Regions from separate parts of the Rhizobium sp. P1_E6 genome, predicted to be linked through region 4. Evidence: predicted binding sites of a transcription regulator. Region 4 holds the regulator's gene; each other region holds the start of a gene.
What was found. The regulator PhoB, encoded in region 4, activates phosphate uptake and scavenging genes when phosphate is short. The targets are predictions, from matches to a motif close to TGTCATNNANCTGTCAT.
Positions count from the first base shown of each region.

Region 1: a site for PhoB is predicted at 1,801-1,817, ahead of AC1D35_RS00480 (DapH/DapD/GlmU-related protein). Genes of this name have one in related genera too.
Region 2: a site for PhoB is predicted at 2,286-2,302, ahead of pstS (phosphate ABC transporter substrate-binding protein PstS). Genes of this name have one in related genera too.
Region 3: a site for PhoB is predicted at 2,624-2,640, ahead of AC1D35_RS11905 (DUF2794 domain-containing protein). Genes of this name have one in related genera too.

Region 1 is NZ_JBFUBG010000001.1:101,569-105,814, forward strand. It holds partial or broken gene AC1D35_RS00465 (Asd/ArgC dimerization domain-containing protein) at 110-312, shown strand; gene AC1D35_RS00470 (DUF2000 family protein) at 366-773, opposite strand; gene AC1D35_RS00475 (AraC family transcriptional regulator) at 823-1,749, shown strand; gene AC1D35_RS00480 (DapH/DapD/GlmU-related protein) at 1,856-2,488, shown strand; gene AC1D35_RS00485 (GFA family protein) at 2,547-2,972, shown strand; gene AC1D35_RS00490 (AbrB family transcriptional regulator) at 3,015-4,109, opposite strand.
Region 2 is NZ_JBFUBG010000003.1:170,166-174,411, reverse strand. It holds gene AC1D35_RS03555 (LysE family transporter) at 1-336, shown strand, start outside; gene AC1D35_RS03550 (cupin domain-containing protein) at 339-683, shown strand; gene AC1D35_RS03545 (MarR family winged helix-turn-helix transcriptional regulator) at 693-1,169, opposite strand; gene AC1D35_RS03540 (SDR family NAD(P)-dependent oxidoreductase) at 1,321-2,124, shown strand; gene pstS (phosphate ABC transporter substrate-binding protein PstS) at 2,418-3,440, shown strand; gene pstC (phosphate ABC transporter permease subunit PstC) at 3,529-4,246, shown strand, end outside.
Region 3 is NZ_JBFUBG010000018.1:6,610-10,855, reverse strand. It holds gene acnA (aconitate hydratase AcnA) at 1-1,412, shown strand, start outside; gene AC1D35_RS11910 (DUF1223 domain-containing protein) at 1,649-2,389, shown strand; gene AC1D35_RS11905 (DUF2794 domain-containing protein) at 2,663-3,064, shown strand; gene AC1D35_RS11900 (GNAT family N-acetyltransferase) at 3,071-3,628, opposite strand; gene AC1D35_RS11895 (Bax inhibitor-1/YccA family protein) at 3,740-4,246, opposite strand, start outside.
Region 4 is NZ_JBFUBG010000006.1:11,736-15,981, forward strand. It holds gene pstB (phosphate ABC transporter ATP-binding protein PstB) at 1-558, shown strand, start outside; gene phoU (phosphate signaling complex protein PhoU) at 603-1,316, shown strand; gene phoB (phosphate regulon transcriptional regulator PhoB) at 1,448-2,131, shown strand; gene AC1D35_RS05480 (LysR family transcriptional regulator) at 2,410-3,333, opposite strand; gene AC1D35_RS05485 (alpha/beta fold hydrolase) at 3,713-4,246, shown strand, end outside.

The DNA.
Region 1 (4,246 bases), on a different contig from region 4:
CCTCCGCAGCGATGCGGGGGACGTTTGCGTTTCAGGCGTCGAATCGAAGAGAGGGCAGGTGTATCCTTGGCGCGGATGAGCTTGCGATCGGCATCACCTGTATCCGGGCGCCGATGCTCCGGGCCTGCGGCTGGTGGGCGACCGCGCGGACAATCATTTCCTGATGCCGTCGGAAGCATCAGGCCAGGACGATGTGCTGGTCGGCCGCGTCAGGAAAGATCTCGGCGATCCCTCCGGGCGCAGCATTGCGCTCTTCGTCGTCGGCGACCAGTTGCTGAAGGGGCGGCGCTGAACGCCGTGCAGATTGCCGACAGCTGCTGCCAGGCTGAAACGAGAACGGCCGGGGGTTACCCGGCCGTCTTGCCTCAATGCTGCATCGTCGCGCCCTTGGTGATCTTGTCGACGATCTTCTTATCGGCGCGGAGCGCAATGCCGACGACCTTGGCGTCGTCCGGGGCGTATTCGGCAAAGACGGCCCGGTTAGCGGCGTCGTGGCCGGTTGAAAACATTTCTTCGATGAAGACCGAGGAGGTCACCTCGCGTTCCAGCGCGCGGCGGTGGATCGTCGATATCGTCGCTTCGTCGGCCGACAGGACGATGATCGGCTGGATGGATAGCGGGTTGTAGAGATTGCCGGCGCGGTCCTTGTAGGGTTCGCCGATAATGTCAGGATATTGCCCGGCGATGCCTGTCGAAAGGAAGGCTGTGACATTCAGCTTCTGCCAGCCGGCAAGATTGTTTCGCAGGACGATCGCAATTTTGGTATCAAACATTCCAGTCTCTTTCATCAGGGTATCGACTTCATAAGGGTAGTTACGGGCATTGAGCCAGGATCTAACGCCGCAGGTCTTCGAAGGTCTTGAACGTTTGTGCGAGCCGCAGGCCGGCAGCGGCATACTGGCCGCGCCCGCCGGCAGCGGCATCCTGACTGCGCCGGCTTTTCCCGGCATCGAGCGCATCGAGGCGCAGTTCTCGGGCAACATGTTCGAGCCGCACCGGCATGATACCTATGCGCTCGGCGTCACCCTGCACGGCGTGCAGACCTTCACCTATCGCGGCGAGCGGCGCTTCAGCATGCCGGGGCAGGTCATCGTGCTGCATCCCGACGAGGAGCACGATGGAGGAGCTGCGACCGAAGCCGGGCTGCATTACCGCATGCTCTATATGGAGCCGGCGCTGCTGATGGAATGCCTTGAGGCGGAAAAGATAGGTCTTCCCTTCGTCGACCAGCCCGTGATCGCCGACGGAGCGCTGGCCCAGGTACTGCTCGCCGCACTCGGCGAACTGGACCGGGAGCTGGACGAACTCTTCGTCGATGATTTCGTCAGCCGCGTGGCAGGTGGCCTGTCGCGGCATTCGCAGGTGCGCCGACGGGTTCTGGGCACTGTCGCCTGGAAACAGGTGCGGGCGGCGCGGGATTATCTGGAGGCGCATGCTCTGCGGCCGGTGCGCTCGGGCGAGCTGGAGAGCATTACCGGGCTCGACCGTTTCACCCTGTCACGGCATTTCCGCACAGCCTTTGCCACCAGCCCGCACCGTTACATGGTGATGCGGCGGCTGCAGCAGGCAAAGGCCCTGATGGGCGAGGGCGAAGGTTTTGCCGACGTGGCCGCCGCGACCGGCTTTGCCGACCAGGCGCATTTCATCCGGCATTTCAAGAAGGCCTATGGCATGACGCCGGGGCGTTGGGCAGGGCTTCAGCGTTTTTATGCGGCGAAGGCCAGCGATGGCAGCCTGCCGCGCTCCTGATCTGATGGCCTTCTATAACTGATTTCGCTGCCCGGTTCTTTGGCAGTCTAGCGTCACATATCCTTCATTGTCCCCGGGTAGGCAGGCCAACACCTGGAGACTGTCAATGCACTCGACCACACAACCAAATCGCCCCAAAATCGCCGAGACCGTTATCCACTCGACGGCGAGTATCAGAGATTCCGATATAGGCAGATGCTGCGAGATCTTGGCGGACACATCTCTGCACACGGTCGAACTCGGGGATTATTCCTATCTGGGCCCTCGCTGTATCGTCGGTGACGCGACGATTGGAAAATTCTGCGCTATTGCAGCAGAGGTCAGGATCGGCGCGCCCAATCATCCGATGGACCGCCCGTCCATGCATCGTTTCAGCTATTGCCCTGAATATTACTCAGCTGATGCCGTGCGCGATCAGTCCTTCTTCGATGAGCGCAAGGGAGATCGCGCCGTCATCGGTCATGACGTCTGGATTGGCCATGGGGTCATCGTGTTGCCGGGTGTAAAGGTCGGAGACGGTGCCGTGCTTGCTGCAGGAGCGGTCGTCACCAAAGACGTCCAGCCATATACGATCGTCGGCGGCGTTCCGGCCAAATTCATTCGCGAGCGGTTCACGCGGGATATCGCAGAGAAGCTTGCTTCCATCGCTTGGTGGGATTGGCCATTCGAGACCATCATGGAGCGGCTCGCGGACTTCCAGTCCAACGACATCGAGGCCTTCTGCGAGCGCTGGTCGTAGAACAATCTCAGCAAAAAATGTGTAGCGCTTCTACTGAGAACAACGAGGGTGGCTGGCAATGAGCGACGAGAGACAACAACATGATGCAGCGTGCCACTGCGGTTCCGTCAGGTTCCGCGTCCGGCTCGCCGACGCATTCAACACGATTCGCCGCTGTTCATGCTCCTACTGCCGGATGCGGGGCGCAATTGTCGTCTCGGCACAGCTTTCGGATATCGAATTTGTCCAGGGCGAAGACAATCTGACGCTTTATCAATTCAATACCGGCATCGCCAGGCACTATTTCTGCAAGACCTGCGGCATCTATACCCATCATCAGCGCCGCTCGAATCCAAACCAGTTCGGCATCAACGTCGCATGCATTGCGGGCGTCAGCCCCTTTGATTTCCCGGAGGTTCAGGTCATGGATGGTGTCTCCCATCCTGCGGATTCCGGGTCCGGGCCGCAGGTGGCCGGGATACTCCGGTTCGAGCCGACGACCTGAGATCATGCCCGCTAAGGGCAAAATTCGGTTTTCGCCGCGAACTTAGACGGACTGCTCCGCAAGCCCCGACCGGCGGGCGATGAAGCGGGCGAGCGCCGGGCCGATCAACAGGATCATCATGAAGCGGCCGGTCTGCATGGCCATGACGAAGGGCACGTCGACATCGCTTGAGGCGGCGATGATGGCGACGGAATCGGCGCCGCCGGGGCTGGTCGCCAGATAGGCGGTCAGCGGGTCGATGCCGGCGAATTTGTGGAGCGCCACCGCCATGCAGCCGCAGAGCGTCATCAGTATGAGGATGGAAGCGGAGACGCGCGGCAAGGCGCGGGCGGCATGCTTGATGATCGAGCGGGTAAAGCGCAGGCCGATGCTCCAGCCGATCAGTGCGTAGCTCAGCGCCAGGATCCACATCGGCAGCTCGATCTTCAACAGTCCGAAGCCCTGCAGAACGGCGCCGCCAATCAGCGGGATGACGATATTGCCGCCCTGGATGCGGAGGCGGAAGACGCCGTAGCAGCAGATAGCAGCGAAGACCATGGTCATGGCGAAGGCCGGCCAGTCGACGGGTGGGAAGAAGATCACCGGCGGCGGCTCCTCGCCATCTGCGGCAATCCAGAGACGGGAGATGACGGAGGCGCCGACGGCGACGAAGACGACGCGCAGGTATTGCATGAAGGCGACGAGGCGAGCATCGGCGCCATAGGCCTCCGACATGATGACCATGGCCGAGGCACCGCCGGGTGAAGAGCCCCAGACGGCGGTCGTGCCGGGCAGCACCTGCCAGCGCGTGAGCAGCCAGCCGAGGCCGGCGGCAATGGCGATGACCGAGACGATGAAGAGAAAGAAGAGCGGCGCATCCTTGGCCATGGTGCCGAGGATGTCGGGTGTAATGTTGCGCGCCATCAAGAGGCCGACCAGCACCTGGCCGAACTGCAGTGGCCAGTAGGGCACGCGCAGCTGACCCCTGCCGACGGTCAGGGCCAGTACGATGGCGGCAACCATCGGGCCGATCAGCAGCGAGGCGGGCAGCGCGAAGAGTTCGAGGAAAAGGACTGATATGGCCGACAAGGCGAGCAGCAATGCCCATTTGGGCAGGCTCGCTTTCTGAAGGAAGCTGCTTGCGTCCAAAACTATAATCCCGAACTTTTCGACCGGAGCGAGCCCGAAGGCGTAGGTGGGAGGAGGCCCCGGCATTATGAAGAGGCCGGCTGCGAGGGCCGGCAGGCGCAGACCCGGTATAGGCGCGGGGCGGCCAGAGGGTCAATTGCGGAATC
Region 2 (4,246 bases), on a different contig from region 4:
GTAAGCGGCAGTGAGCCGAATGCCGCGCCGGCAGGGATTGGTCCGAAGCAGGCCTTCTATTCGGGGCTCGCGACCAATCTCGCCAATCCGAAATCGGCCTTTTTCGTCGCCTCCCTCTTTGCAGCGACACTTCCGGTCGAGCACAGCTGGATACAGGGTGCTTCGGCTGTCGCCACGATGGTTCTGGTCTCCTCGCTCTGGTACTCCTTCGTGTTGACGGTGCTGCGCAATCCGGCCGTTGCCGGCGCCTATGCGCGCGGCCGCAAGACACTCGATGCCGCGGCCGGCGTCATCTTCATGGGCTTCGGCCTGAAACTTCTGACCTCGGCGCGGTGACCATGGCAAACGTTATCCCCTTCGATATCGACAGCATCGAACCGGAAGTCGGCGCTCCCGCCGCCGAACGCATTATCTCCGGCGATCCGCAATTCCGCACCTGGAACCTGGAGGAGGCCGAGGGCGGCCTTTATGCCGGCATCTGGGAGGCGACGCCAGGCAAGTGGCGTATCGTCTATGAGGAATGGGAATATTTCAGCATCCTCTCCGGCCATTCCATCGTGACCGAAGACGGCGGCGAGGCCATTCACCTCAAAGCCGGCGACCGCCTCATCCTCAGACCGGGCTTCAACGGAACCTGGGAAGTGATTGAAACGACTCGCAAGGATTATGTGATCCGCCTCTGACGTCGCGGATCAGCCTTTGTTTTCGCCAGCCCGGAAGCGGCTGGCGAAATCCTTCGAGGCAATCAGGTTCAGCGTGTCGCGCAGGGCCTTTGCCTGTTCTTGGCCCAAGAGATGCTCGAAGCGTTGATGCGCTTCCCGCCAGAGTCGGGTCGCTTCCTGCCATTTGTCGATGCCGGCTTCCGTCAGCCTGGTGCGCTTGACGCGGCGGTCCTTCTCGTCGGGCACGAGTTCCACCAGCCCGTCCCGGATCAGCGGCTTGAGCGTGTGGCCGAGCGCTGAAAGATCCATCACCATGTTTTCGGCCAGAACCTTCAGCGATGAGCCGGAATTCATATGGATCTGCGTCATCAGCGTATATTGCGTGCCTCTGAGGCCGCTCGCATCGATGACGTCATCATAGAGCTGGCCGAGCTGGCGAGTCGCTCTCTTCAGCGCGCTGTTGCTGCAGATCTGCCAGCCCTCGAAGAGCTTCGCCCGTTCATTCATCATCATTCTCCTGCGGCGGATGTCTCTAGCATATTGATGACGCGCCAAACGCCGCTACGTTTATTTTTCGTCGCGCCCCTTGCGTAAATTCGGGTTCGCTCCTCATATGGTGGCATATACCTCTAATTTCCAATCACGAAAGGATGGAACCATGTCTGCCTCCACTCTCGGAACTGCTCTCGTCACCGGCGCCTCTTCGGGCATCGGCGCAACCTATGCCGACCGGCTTGCCAAGCGCGGCTACGATCTTCTGCTCGTCGCCCGTGACGCCAGTCGCCTGAATGCGCTCTCGGAAAAGCTCTCGGCAGAGCAGGGCATCAAGGTGGACGTGCTGCCCGCTGACCTCACCAAGCGCGAGGACGTGCGCAAGGTCGAGCAGCGCCTGCGCGACGACAAGGCCATCACGCTCCTCGTCAACAATGCCGGCATCGGCCCGAAGGGCACGCTGCTCGAAGATGACATCGACTATCTCGAAACCATGATCGAACTGAACGTCGTCGCAGCAAACCGGCTTGCCGTTGCCGCCGCCCAGACTTTCGCCGAACGCGGCAAGGGCGCAGTCATCAACATCGCCTCCGTCGTCGCCTTCATCCCCGAGCGTTTCAACGGCACTTACAGCGCCACCAAGGCTTTCGTGTTGAACCTCACCCATGCGCTGAATGCCGAAGCCGGTCCGAAGGGCGTCAAGATCCAGGCTGTGTTGCCGGGCCTGACCCGCACCGAGATCTTCGAGCGTGTCGGCGGTTCCTTCGACAGCTTCCCACCATCCATGGTGATGGACGTGGCCGACATGGTGGATGCCGCTCTCGCGGGTTTCGATCAGGGCGAGGTGATCACCATCCCTTCGCTGCCTGATATCACCGATTTTGACGCCTATACGGCCGCTCGTCATGGGCTTGGCCCGAACCTTTCTCTCGACAGGCCTGCCGCGCGCTACGGGATTTCCAAGGTCTGATTGCGACATTTTCGAACTGGGCTGCGGCAATCGACCGCAGCCCTGCGGCAATAGGGCCGCACCTCCTTCGCTAGGGCTTTGTTGATGCGCGATTTATTAGGAAAGTCAGTGGCTTCAGTGGCTTATGCACAGCTTTGCATTTCATGTCACCCGTCACAAACTGTCATCAAACTGTAATAATAGACGCCTAGCCGCCTTCCCGTGACGAGGAAATTCAGCGCCCCTGACAGTGGACACCCCCTCCATGGCGCCGAGCCTCGTCGTCCTCTAGTTCCATCAGGGAAGAGTCGCAAATGCTCACCAAGAAACTCCTTTCGGCCTGCCTCGGCGCCGGCCTGGTTGCCGCTCTGGCAGTCTCGGCTTCCGCTGCCGACATTACCGGCGCTGGCTCCACCTTCGTCTACCCGGTTCTTTCGAAGTGGTCGGCAGACTACAACAAGGAAACCGGCGACAAGCTGAATTACCAGTCGATCGGTTCGGGCGGTGGTATCGCCCAGATCAAGGCTGCAACGGTTGACTTCGGCGCTTCTGACGCCCCGCTCAAGCCGGAAGATCTGACGGCTGGCGGCTTTGGCCAGTTTCCGCTCGTTGTCGGCGGCATCGTTCCCGTCATCAACGTCAAGGGCATCAAATCAGGCGAACTGAAGCTCTCGGGCAAGGTTCTCGCCGACATCTACCTCGGCAACGTCACCAAGTGGAACGACAAGGCCATCGCCGATCTGAACCCGGGCCTGAAGCTGCCCGACAGCCAGATCGCCGTCGTTCACCGTTCGGACGGTTCGGGCACCTCTTTCAACTGGACGAACTTCTTCTCCAAGGTAAACCCGGACTGGAAGTCGAAGGTCGGTGAAGGCACTGCCGTCAATTGGCCGGTCGGCATCGGCGGCAAAGGCAACGAAGGCGTTGCTGCTTACGTCACCCGCGTCAAGGACTCGATCGGCTACGTCGAATACGCCTACGCCCTGCAGAACAAGCTGCCCTACGTTCTCATCCAGAACGCTTCCGGCCAGTATCCGAAGCCGAATGCTGAAAGCTTCTCGGCTGCCGCTGCAAGCGCAGAATGGGGCAAGGCTCAGGACTTCTACCTGATCATGACCAACGCTCCGGGCGAAAAGGCCTGGCCGATCACGGCGACCACCTGGGCAATCATGTACAAGGAGCCAAAGGACGCTGCTCGCTCCAAGGCTGCTTTTGCCTTCTTCAAGTGGGCTCTCGAAAAGGGCCAGAAGGAAGCTTCCTCGCTCGACTACGTTCCGCTTCCGGACACGCTCGTGAAGCAGATCGAAGGTTACTGGACGGCCTCCTTCAAGGGCTGATCCTGACGAAACTGCAGTCGGGGCGGAAAGCCAAGCTTTCCGCCCCTGATACCTTTGATACCCCCTCAAAGCAGCAGAGCGTACGGATATGAGCGAAGCATTGGCATCGCTGCCCGCCGACACCGCGGGCGTGAAGCGCCGCGACGGCGCCGCAGGCGATCGTATTTTTTACTGGATAGTTTTGGGCTGTGGCCTGTTCGTTCTCGCCGCCCTGCTGGCCGCGGCGATCTCCATGGCCCTGAGCGGGCTTCTCGCGTTCCGGACCTTCGGCTTCGGCTTCCTGACCGGCACGGAATGGGATCCGGTTGCCGAGAAATTCGCAGGCCTTGTGCCGATCTACGGTACGCTGGTCACCTCGGCGCTCGCCATGATCATCGGCGTTCCCGTCAGCCTCGGTATTGCGGTTTTCATCACCGAAGTTGCGCCGCGCTCCATTCGCGGGCCGATCGGCGGCGCAGTCGAGCTTCTCGCCGGCATCCCCTCGATCATTTACGGCATGTGGGGTCTCTTTACGTTTGCTCCCTTCATGTCGGATTACATCCAGCCGGTTCTGATCGACTGGCTCGGCCCGATCCCGGTGATCGGCGCGCTGTTCTCGGGCGCTCCGCTCGGCATCGGCATGCTGACGTCAGGCATCGTGCTGGCGATCATGATCATCCCTTTCATCTCCTCGGTCATGCGCGACGTCTTCTTGGTCGTCCCTGCGCAGCTCAAGGAATCGGCCTATGCGCTGGGTTCGACCAAGTGGGAAGTGGTGCGTGACATCGTCATCCCGCACACGCGCACTGCTGTCGTCGGCGGCATCT
Region 3 (4,246 bases), on a different contig from region 4:
GCGATGTGGCGATTGCCGCCATCACGTCCTGCACCAATACGTCGAACCCGTCGGTTCTGATCGCTGCCGGCCTTCTCGCCCGCAACGCCGTTGCCAAGGGCCTCAAGACCAAGCCGTGGGTCAAGACCTCGCTCGCTCCCGGATCGCAGGTGGTCGGCGAGTATCTCGCCAAGTCCGGCCTGCAGGCTGACCTCGACAAGCTCGGTTTCAACCTCGTCGGCTTCGGCTGCACGACCTGCATCGGCAATTCCGGCCCGCTGCCGGCGCCGATCTCCAAGACGATCAACGACAAGGGCCTGATCGTTTCCGGCGTGCTCTCGGGCAACCGCAACTTCGAAGGCCGCATCTCGCCGGACGTTCAGGCGAACTACCTCGCCTCGCCGCCGCTCGTCGTCGCCTACGCTCTTGCCGGTACGGTTCAGAAGGATCTGACCAATGAGCCGATCGGCGAAGACCAGGATGGCAATCCGGTGTTCCTGAAGGATATCTGGCCGACTTCGCACGAGGTTCAGGAATTCATCCTGAAATATGTCACCCGCGAGCTTTACGAAACCAAGTATGCCGACGTCTTCAAGGGCGACGAAAACTGGCAGGCCGTTCAGGTTCCCCCAGGCCAGACCTATGCCTGGGACGACGATTCGACCTATGTTCAGAACCCGCCCTATTTCGTCGGCATGGGCAAGAAGGGTACCGGCATTTCCGATATCAAGGGCGCCCGCGTTCTCGGCCTCTTCGGCGACAAGATCACCACCGACCACATTTCCCCGGCCGGTTCGATCAAGGCTGCTTCGCCGGCAGGCGCCTACCTGCTCGGCCATGACGTCGCCGTTGCCGACTTCAACCAGTACGGTACGCGTCGTGGCAACCATGAGGTGATGATGCGTGGCACCTTCGCCAACATCCGCATCCGTAACTTCATGCTGGGCGCGAACGGCAAGGAAGGTGGCTACACCATTCACTATCCGTCCAAGGAAGAGACGTCGATCTACGATGCGGCCATGCAGTATAAGGCCGAAGGCGTCCCGCTGGTCATCTTCGCCGGTGTTGAATACGGCAACGGCTCTTCGCGCGACTGGGCTGCAAAGGGCACGAACCTGCTTGGCGTCAAGGCCGTCATCGCTCAGAGCTTCGAGCGCATCCACCGCTCGAACCTGGTCGGCATGGGCATTATCCCCTTCGTCTTCGAAGAAGGCACGACGTGGCAGAGCCTCGACCTGAAGGGTGACGAAATCGTCACCATCGAAGGCCTCGAGAACATCAAGCCGCGCGAAAAGAAGATCGCCAAGATCACTTATGCCGATGGCACGGTGAAGGACGTTCCGCTGCTGTCGCGCGTCGACACGCTGGACGAGGTCGTCTACCTCAACAATGGCGGCATCCTGCAGACGGTTCTGCGCGATCTCGCAGCCTGATTGTTAAGATACTTGCCTGATAATCACCGCCGGAAAGCGATTTCCGGCGGTTTTTCTTTGCGGAAAACGGAGCTGTTTCACTGCTCACGGTGATGTGTTTCGGCCGCAATCCGCCTGGGCCTCCGTCTCACCCGTTCGTGACTTTCCGTTTGGACCCGGAAGGATTATTCGTACGTTCATATCTCAGAGCCGGCGGTTGAAGACCGCTGTCGGCGCTGAAAAAGAGGTGCTGGTGAATGTCCCCGCGTTTTATGATCCCGCTGATCGCCGGGCTTGCGTTTGCAGGTCCGCTCCTGGCTGAAGACGGCGCGCCGAAAGGCGTCGTTGAGCTATTCACGGCGCAGGGCTGCGCCTCCTGTCCGCCGGCAGACGCTGCGTTCCGCAAGCTCGTCAGCCAGGGCAATGTCATCGCACTCGCCTATCACGTCGATTACTGGAATTATCTCGGCTGGGCCGACACGCTGAGCTCAAAGGAAAATACGGAGCGGCAGTACGGCTATGCCCGCATGATGGGCCGCAGCAACATCTATACGCCGCAGGCGATCGTCAATGGCCGTGACCATCTCGCAGGTGCGGACCTTGCCGGCATCAACGGCAAGGTCAACGGCTATGCGGATGAGGGCAAAGGTCTGACCGTGCCTGTTAATGCTCGCATGCGCGGCGACGAGCTGGAGATCAAACTCGGTGCCGGCCAGGGCAAGGCCAATGTTGTGATCGTTTATTTCGACAAGGAAAAAACGATCGACGTCGAGAAGGGCGAAAACAGCGGCCAGAAGATTTCCTACCTTCACAGCGTGACCGATGTGGAGACTGTCGGCATGTGGGACGGCAAGGCCATGACGCTCACCCTGCCGGCGAGCGTCATGGAAAAACCGGATCTGGAAGGCTCGGCGATTCTCTTGCAATCCGTGACAGCTAACGGCGATCCGGGCGCAATCCTCGGTGCGGCCGTCGTCATGGCGGGAAAAAATATCTAGGAATTTCATCCGCTTGCGGATGAATGTCAGGCGGCCCGGCCAAGCGTATTCGGGGCTGGGGTTAAGGTCGATACGCTCCGCCGGGCCCTTTGGCGCGCTGGCGCCAAACTGGAACCTATAGTTCTCTTGGAAATGAGGCGCTGTTTTGACTGAAATGCGGCGCTGCGGAGAAAGCAGGTTTCGTCCCCAGTGTGATAGTCCGTGCCCTTGCAATTTGCCGCGGCTCGGGCAAACTGTCACTCTCCTGTCACACGTGGAGGTCTTGGGAGTCTGATGACAGATACGCCGGATTTGCGACACGGCGAAAGCCGCTCCGTCGACAATAGCTCTTCAACCGTCGTTGATCTCAAGGAATACAGACAAAACAAGGACCCAATGCCGGTGACATTTCACCGGCGGGAGCTCGACCAGATTCTATGGATCTATGGTCGCATGGTGGGTGAGGGCGAGTGGAAAGACTATGCCATCGACCACACCAGGGAGAAGGCAGTTTTCTCCGTCTTCAAGCGTTCGGGCGAAATGCCGCTTTTTCGCATCGAGAAAAACCCGAAACTCGCGGCCAAGCAGGGCGCCTATTCGGTCGTCAACATCAACGGAATGATCCTGAAGCGCGGCCACGAGCTCGGACTGGTGCTGAAGGTCTTCGACAAGTCGCTGAAGCTCGTCGACAAATAGGCGATATCACCCCTTGAATAGGTTGCCCGGATAGGCAGCGGGGTCGGGATGCGTTTCCGTTCCTTCGCCGAGTATTCGCTGCATCAGCATCGTATCCAGCCAGCGGCCGTGCTTGTAGCCGGCGCCTTTCATCAGCCCGAGCTCTTCGAAACCGAGCGAACGGTGAAGCGCGATCGACGCAGGGCTCGCGCCGCCAATGACCGCGGTCATCTGCCGAAAACCCGATGCCGTGCAGCGGGAAATCAGCTCTCTAAGGAGCAGTTTGCCGATACCCTTTCCGCGCGCCTCCGTGCCTAGATAGATCGAATCCTCGACCAGCCAGCGATAGGCCGGGCGGGTGCGGAAAGCGGAGGCATAGGCGTAGCCAAGCAGGGTTCCGTCCTCGCCCGTTGCAGCGATGTAGGGGTAGCCCTGCTCGCGGATGATGGAGAAGCGAGCCGTCATTTCCGCTTCGGTCGGCGGCGTGATCTCGTAGCTCGAGGTGCTGTTCAGCACCGATTCGCGGTAGATCTCGGTAATGGCGGGAAGATCGGAGGGAATGGCGTCGCGCAGGATAGGGGGCATTTCGGATCGATCGGCACTGTTGGAGGACTGGCCCCGTTGAAGCACTCCAGCGAACTGCTCGCAACAAAAAAGGCGGCCGAGGCCGCCTTTTCGTTTTCATTCCGACCCTGCTTATTTCCGGTTACCCATGAACTGCAGCAGGAACATGAAGAGGTTGATGAAGTCGAGGTAGAGCGTCAGCGCACCCATGATGGCCTTGCGGCCGGCGACATCAGAACCGTCTGCTTCAAAGTACATTTCCTTGATGCGTTGCGTATCGTAGGCGGTGAGGCCTGCGAAAATCAGCACGCCGATCGCGGAGATTGCGAACTGCAGGGCAGACGAAGCCAGGAAGATGTTGACCAGCGAAGCGATGATCAGGCCGAAGAGGCCCATGATCAGGAACGAGCCCATTGCCGACAGGTCACGCTTGGTCGTGTAGCCGAAGAGCGACAGCGCGCCAAAGGAAGCGGCAGTCACGAAAAAGGTCTGCGTGATGCTCGACTGCGTGTAGATCAGGAAGATCGACGACAGCGAGAGACCGACCAGCGCTGCATAGACCCAGAAGGTCGTCTGCGCGGCAGCGACGCTCATGCGGTTAATGCGGAAGCTCAGGAAGAAGACTGCCGCAAGAGGCGC
Region 4 (4,246 bases):
CTCGATAGCGACGACATCTACGATCCCGACATCGACGTCGTCGAACTTCGCGCCCGCGTCGGCATGGTCTTCCAGAAGCCGAACCCGTTCCCGAAGACGATCTATGAAAACGTTTCTTACGGTCCGCGCATCCATGGCCTTGCCAAGTCCAAGGCCGACCTCGACCAGATTGTCGAGACGAGCCTGCAGCGCGCCGGCCTCTGGAATGAGGTCAAGGATCGCGTGCATGAATCCGGCACCGGCCTTTCCGGCGGTCAGCAGCAGCGTCTGTYCATCGCACGCGCCGTTGCCGTCAGCCCGGAAGTCATCCTGATGGACGAGCCCTGCTCGGCGCTCGACCCGATCGCAACTGCCAAGGTCGAAGAGCTGATCCACGAGCTGCGTGAAAACTACACGATCGTCATCGTGACGCATTCCATGCAGCAGGCCGCTCGCGTATCGCAGCGCACGGCTATGTTCCACCTCGGCAACCTGGTCGAGGAGAACGATACCGACAAGATGTTCACCAACCCGGACGATCCGCGTACCCAGGACTACATCATGGGTCGCTTCGGCTGATTTTGGCGATGTGAAGCCTTCCCGATTTTCGAGGACAAAGCCCCATGGCATCAACACATATTTTCTCTGCTTACGATGACGATCTGAAATTCCTGTCCCGGCGCATTTCCGAGATGGGTGGTCTTGCCGAACAGATGGGCGGCGACGCTGTCCGCGCGCTCGTCAACGGCGATACCGCGCTTGCTCAGAAGGTCATTTCCGACGATGTGATCCTCGATCACGCCGAGCGCGAGATCAACGACAAGGCGATCGTCACGATCGCCCGTCGCCAGCCGATGGCCTCCGACCTTCGCGAGATCATGGGTTCGATCCGCATCGCCGCCGACCTCGAGCGCGTCGGCGATCTCGGCAAGAACACGGCAAAGCGCGTCATCGCGGTGCAGAGCACCGGCGTTCCGCGCAAGCTCGCCCGCGGCCTCGAGCATCTCTCCGAACTGGCGCTCGTCCAGCTCAAGGAAGTGCTCGACGTCTACACCAATCGTTCAGCTGACAAGGCGAATGCGATCCGCGAACGCGACGACGAGATCGACGCGATGTACACTTCGCTGTTCCGCGAACTCCTGACCTACATGATGGAAGATCCGCGCAACATCACGAGCTGCACGCATCTTCTCTTCTGCGCCAAGAACATCGAGCGCATCGGCGACCATGCAACCAACATCGCCGAGACGATCTACTACATGGCAACCGGCGCCCAGCCGGAGGGCGAGCGTCCGAAGGACGACAGCTCCAATACCGTTGGTGCGGTGACGGAGTAATCTGGACCTGCCGATTGCGTGCGCGCCCCGCGCTGGGGCGCGCAAGGGTCGCAGCCAATTCCGAGTTCCTGCATGGTCCCTTGCTTAAATCACCCCCGGTTTAAGGATCATGCATTAGGAGACTGACACGCATGATCCCAAGAGTTGCAGTTGTTGAAGATGAAGAGGCACTCAGCGTGCTTCTCCGCTACAATCTCGAGGCTGAAGGTTTCGAGGTGGATACGATCCTCCGTGGCGACGAGGCCGAAATCCGGCTTCAGGAGCGCACCCCGGACCTGCTCATCCTTGACTGGATGCTGCCGGGCGTTTCCGGCATCGAGCTCTGCCGCCGGCTGCGCATGCGGCCGGAAACCGAGCGTCTGCCGATCATCATGCTGACGGCACGCGGCGAAGAGAGCGAGCGCGTTCGCGGTCTCTCGACCGGCGCGGATGACTATGTCGTCAAGCCCTTCTCCACGCCGGAACTCGTTGCCCGCGTCAAGGCGATGCTGCGACGCGCCCGTCCGGAGGTTCTCTCCACCGTTTTGAAGTGTGGTGATATCGAGCTCGATCGCGAAACCCATCGCGTCCATCGCAAGAGCCGCGAAGTCCGCCTCGGCCCGACCGAATTCCGCCTCTTGGAATTCCTGATGTCGTCGCCGGGCAGGGTCTTCTCCCGCTCGCAGCTTCTCGATGGCGTCTGGGGTCACGATATCTACGTGGATGAACGCACCGTCGACGTCCATGTCGGCCGCCTGCGCAAGGCGCTGAATTTCTCCAACATGCAGGATGTCATCCGCACCGTCCGCGGCGCGGGATATTCCATGGAAGCCTGATCCGAGTGATCGGAGGTCACGAACGGGTCGTCTGGGTAACCGGGCGGCCCGTTTGTTTGTTCGGGTGGGCTTTTTAAGAGTAGACGTTGGCTTGCTGACGCCTTGACCGACATGCCCCTTGCATCGCGAGGGCTCAAGCGATGACGGGGACATCTGCTATGCGCCGATTGCGAACATTCTCTGAGCCTTGAGCATCGACTGATTTGGGGCCGGAAGGGGACTGTCGGCTTGCTGGCGCTAGCCAATCGAAGCCGTCACCAAGATGAGCGTGAGCTCTGCTATGGAACTTCAGCATAGCGGATGATGCTCTGATTTTGTACGTTGGCGACTAGTTCATCAGAACGAGACAAAAATCGGCGGAGCAAAGGTGAGGAATTTGAATCGTTGTATCCTAAGGTGAGATCAATTGTCGGAGGCACACCCTCAAGTGCTCTGGCAACGACATTTGGCGTCAGCATATTTTGCGCATAAAGCGGAATAAGCGTTATTCCACCTGTAGACACGACGAGCGACATTGCTGATGGTAGGCCTTCACCTTCGTACTCTGCCTTGAGTGTGATCCCAARGTTCGACGCGTACTCCTGGATCACGGATTGCAAGACCGGAGAAATTCTAGCCGAACTGACGTAAGTTTCGCGGGCAAGATCCTGTGGCCGGATCTTTTTCTGCGACGTCAAGCGATGGTCAGCCGGCAGCACGGCGATCAGTGGCTCCTTGGCTAAAAACTTGAACGACACACCAACACTCTGCGTCTCGGGGCGAAGGAAAGCGACGTCCAGCTTGCCTCGCATCAGTGCCAGAGCAAGGTCCGGGGAAGACTGACTGGACAATATGATTTCAACCTCCGGCGCTTCCTCACGAATAATGCGCAGTGCATGGGGTAGCCACACGACCTCTTGCCCTGCGAGAAAACCGATAGTGAACGACTGCTTTTGCGGCTGCTCTGCCCGCCGGGCCCCTTCCGCAGCCGCCTCGACTTGCAACAACGCCAGCCGCGCGTGATCAAGAAACACTTTACCGGCGGCGGTGAGCGTCACGCCGCGCGGCTGCCGTTCCAGCAGTTTTACACCGACTTCGGTTTCCAGATCGCGAATTTGCCTGCTGAGTGAGGGCTGGGAAGTGTGTAGCCGCCGCTCGGCTGCGGTCAGTAAGCTTCCCTCTTCCGCAACAGCAATAAAATAGCGCAAATGCCTGAGTTCCATCGCGTCCCCGCTATGCCTTTAAGGCATAGCTCGAACGTACAAGGTATTTGTCCTTGATAAAAGGGGGATTTAATTAACGCCGCAATCTAGGGACATAGTCGAATGCTTCATCGGAAGTATTTCGCAGTCAACTGTGTCCAGTCAGAGAAGGAAAGCTAAATGTCTAAAAGCCTACCTGTCGTGACCCGCAATTATCGGCGCTGACCTACATTATGTGAGACTGACCAATTCTTGTGTCGGATCATGTGCCTGGGCCTCGAAAGATGAGGCATGCGTGGCAATCTTGCGTCGGCTATTGCAATAGCGCGTGGATGGATGGCTTTATTTAGTGATTTATTATCTTCCAATGAATGTTTAACAGCGCAGATGGAGCGACGCGATGCCTACAATCACGACCACGGACGGCGTAAACATCTTCTACAAGGACTGGGGCTCGGGCCAACCGATCGTTTTCAGCCACGGCTGGCCGCTGACAGCGGACGACTGGGACGCCCAGATGACATACTTCCTTCATCAGGGGTATCGGGTGATCGCCCACGACCGGCGCGGCCACGGCCGGTCCGACCAGCCCGGCACCGGCAACGATATGGACCACTGGGTTGCCGACCTCGCGGCCCTGACCGAGCACCTCAACCTGCGCGACGCGATCCATATCGGGCACTCGACAGGTGGCGGTGAGGTGGCTCGCTATGTGGCTCGCCATCAGGAGCGCGTCGCGAAGGCGGTGCTGGTCGCTTCGCTGACACCGAACATGTACCGGAGCGCGGAAAATCCGTCCGGTCAACCGCCGGAGTGGTTCGAAGCGATCCGGGCAGGCATGCTGGGCAACCGGGCGGAGTTCTACCGTTTCGTCCCTGAGAATCCGTTCTACGGCTACAACCTCGATGGGGCCAAGCCTTCGGAGGCAATCATT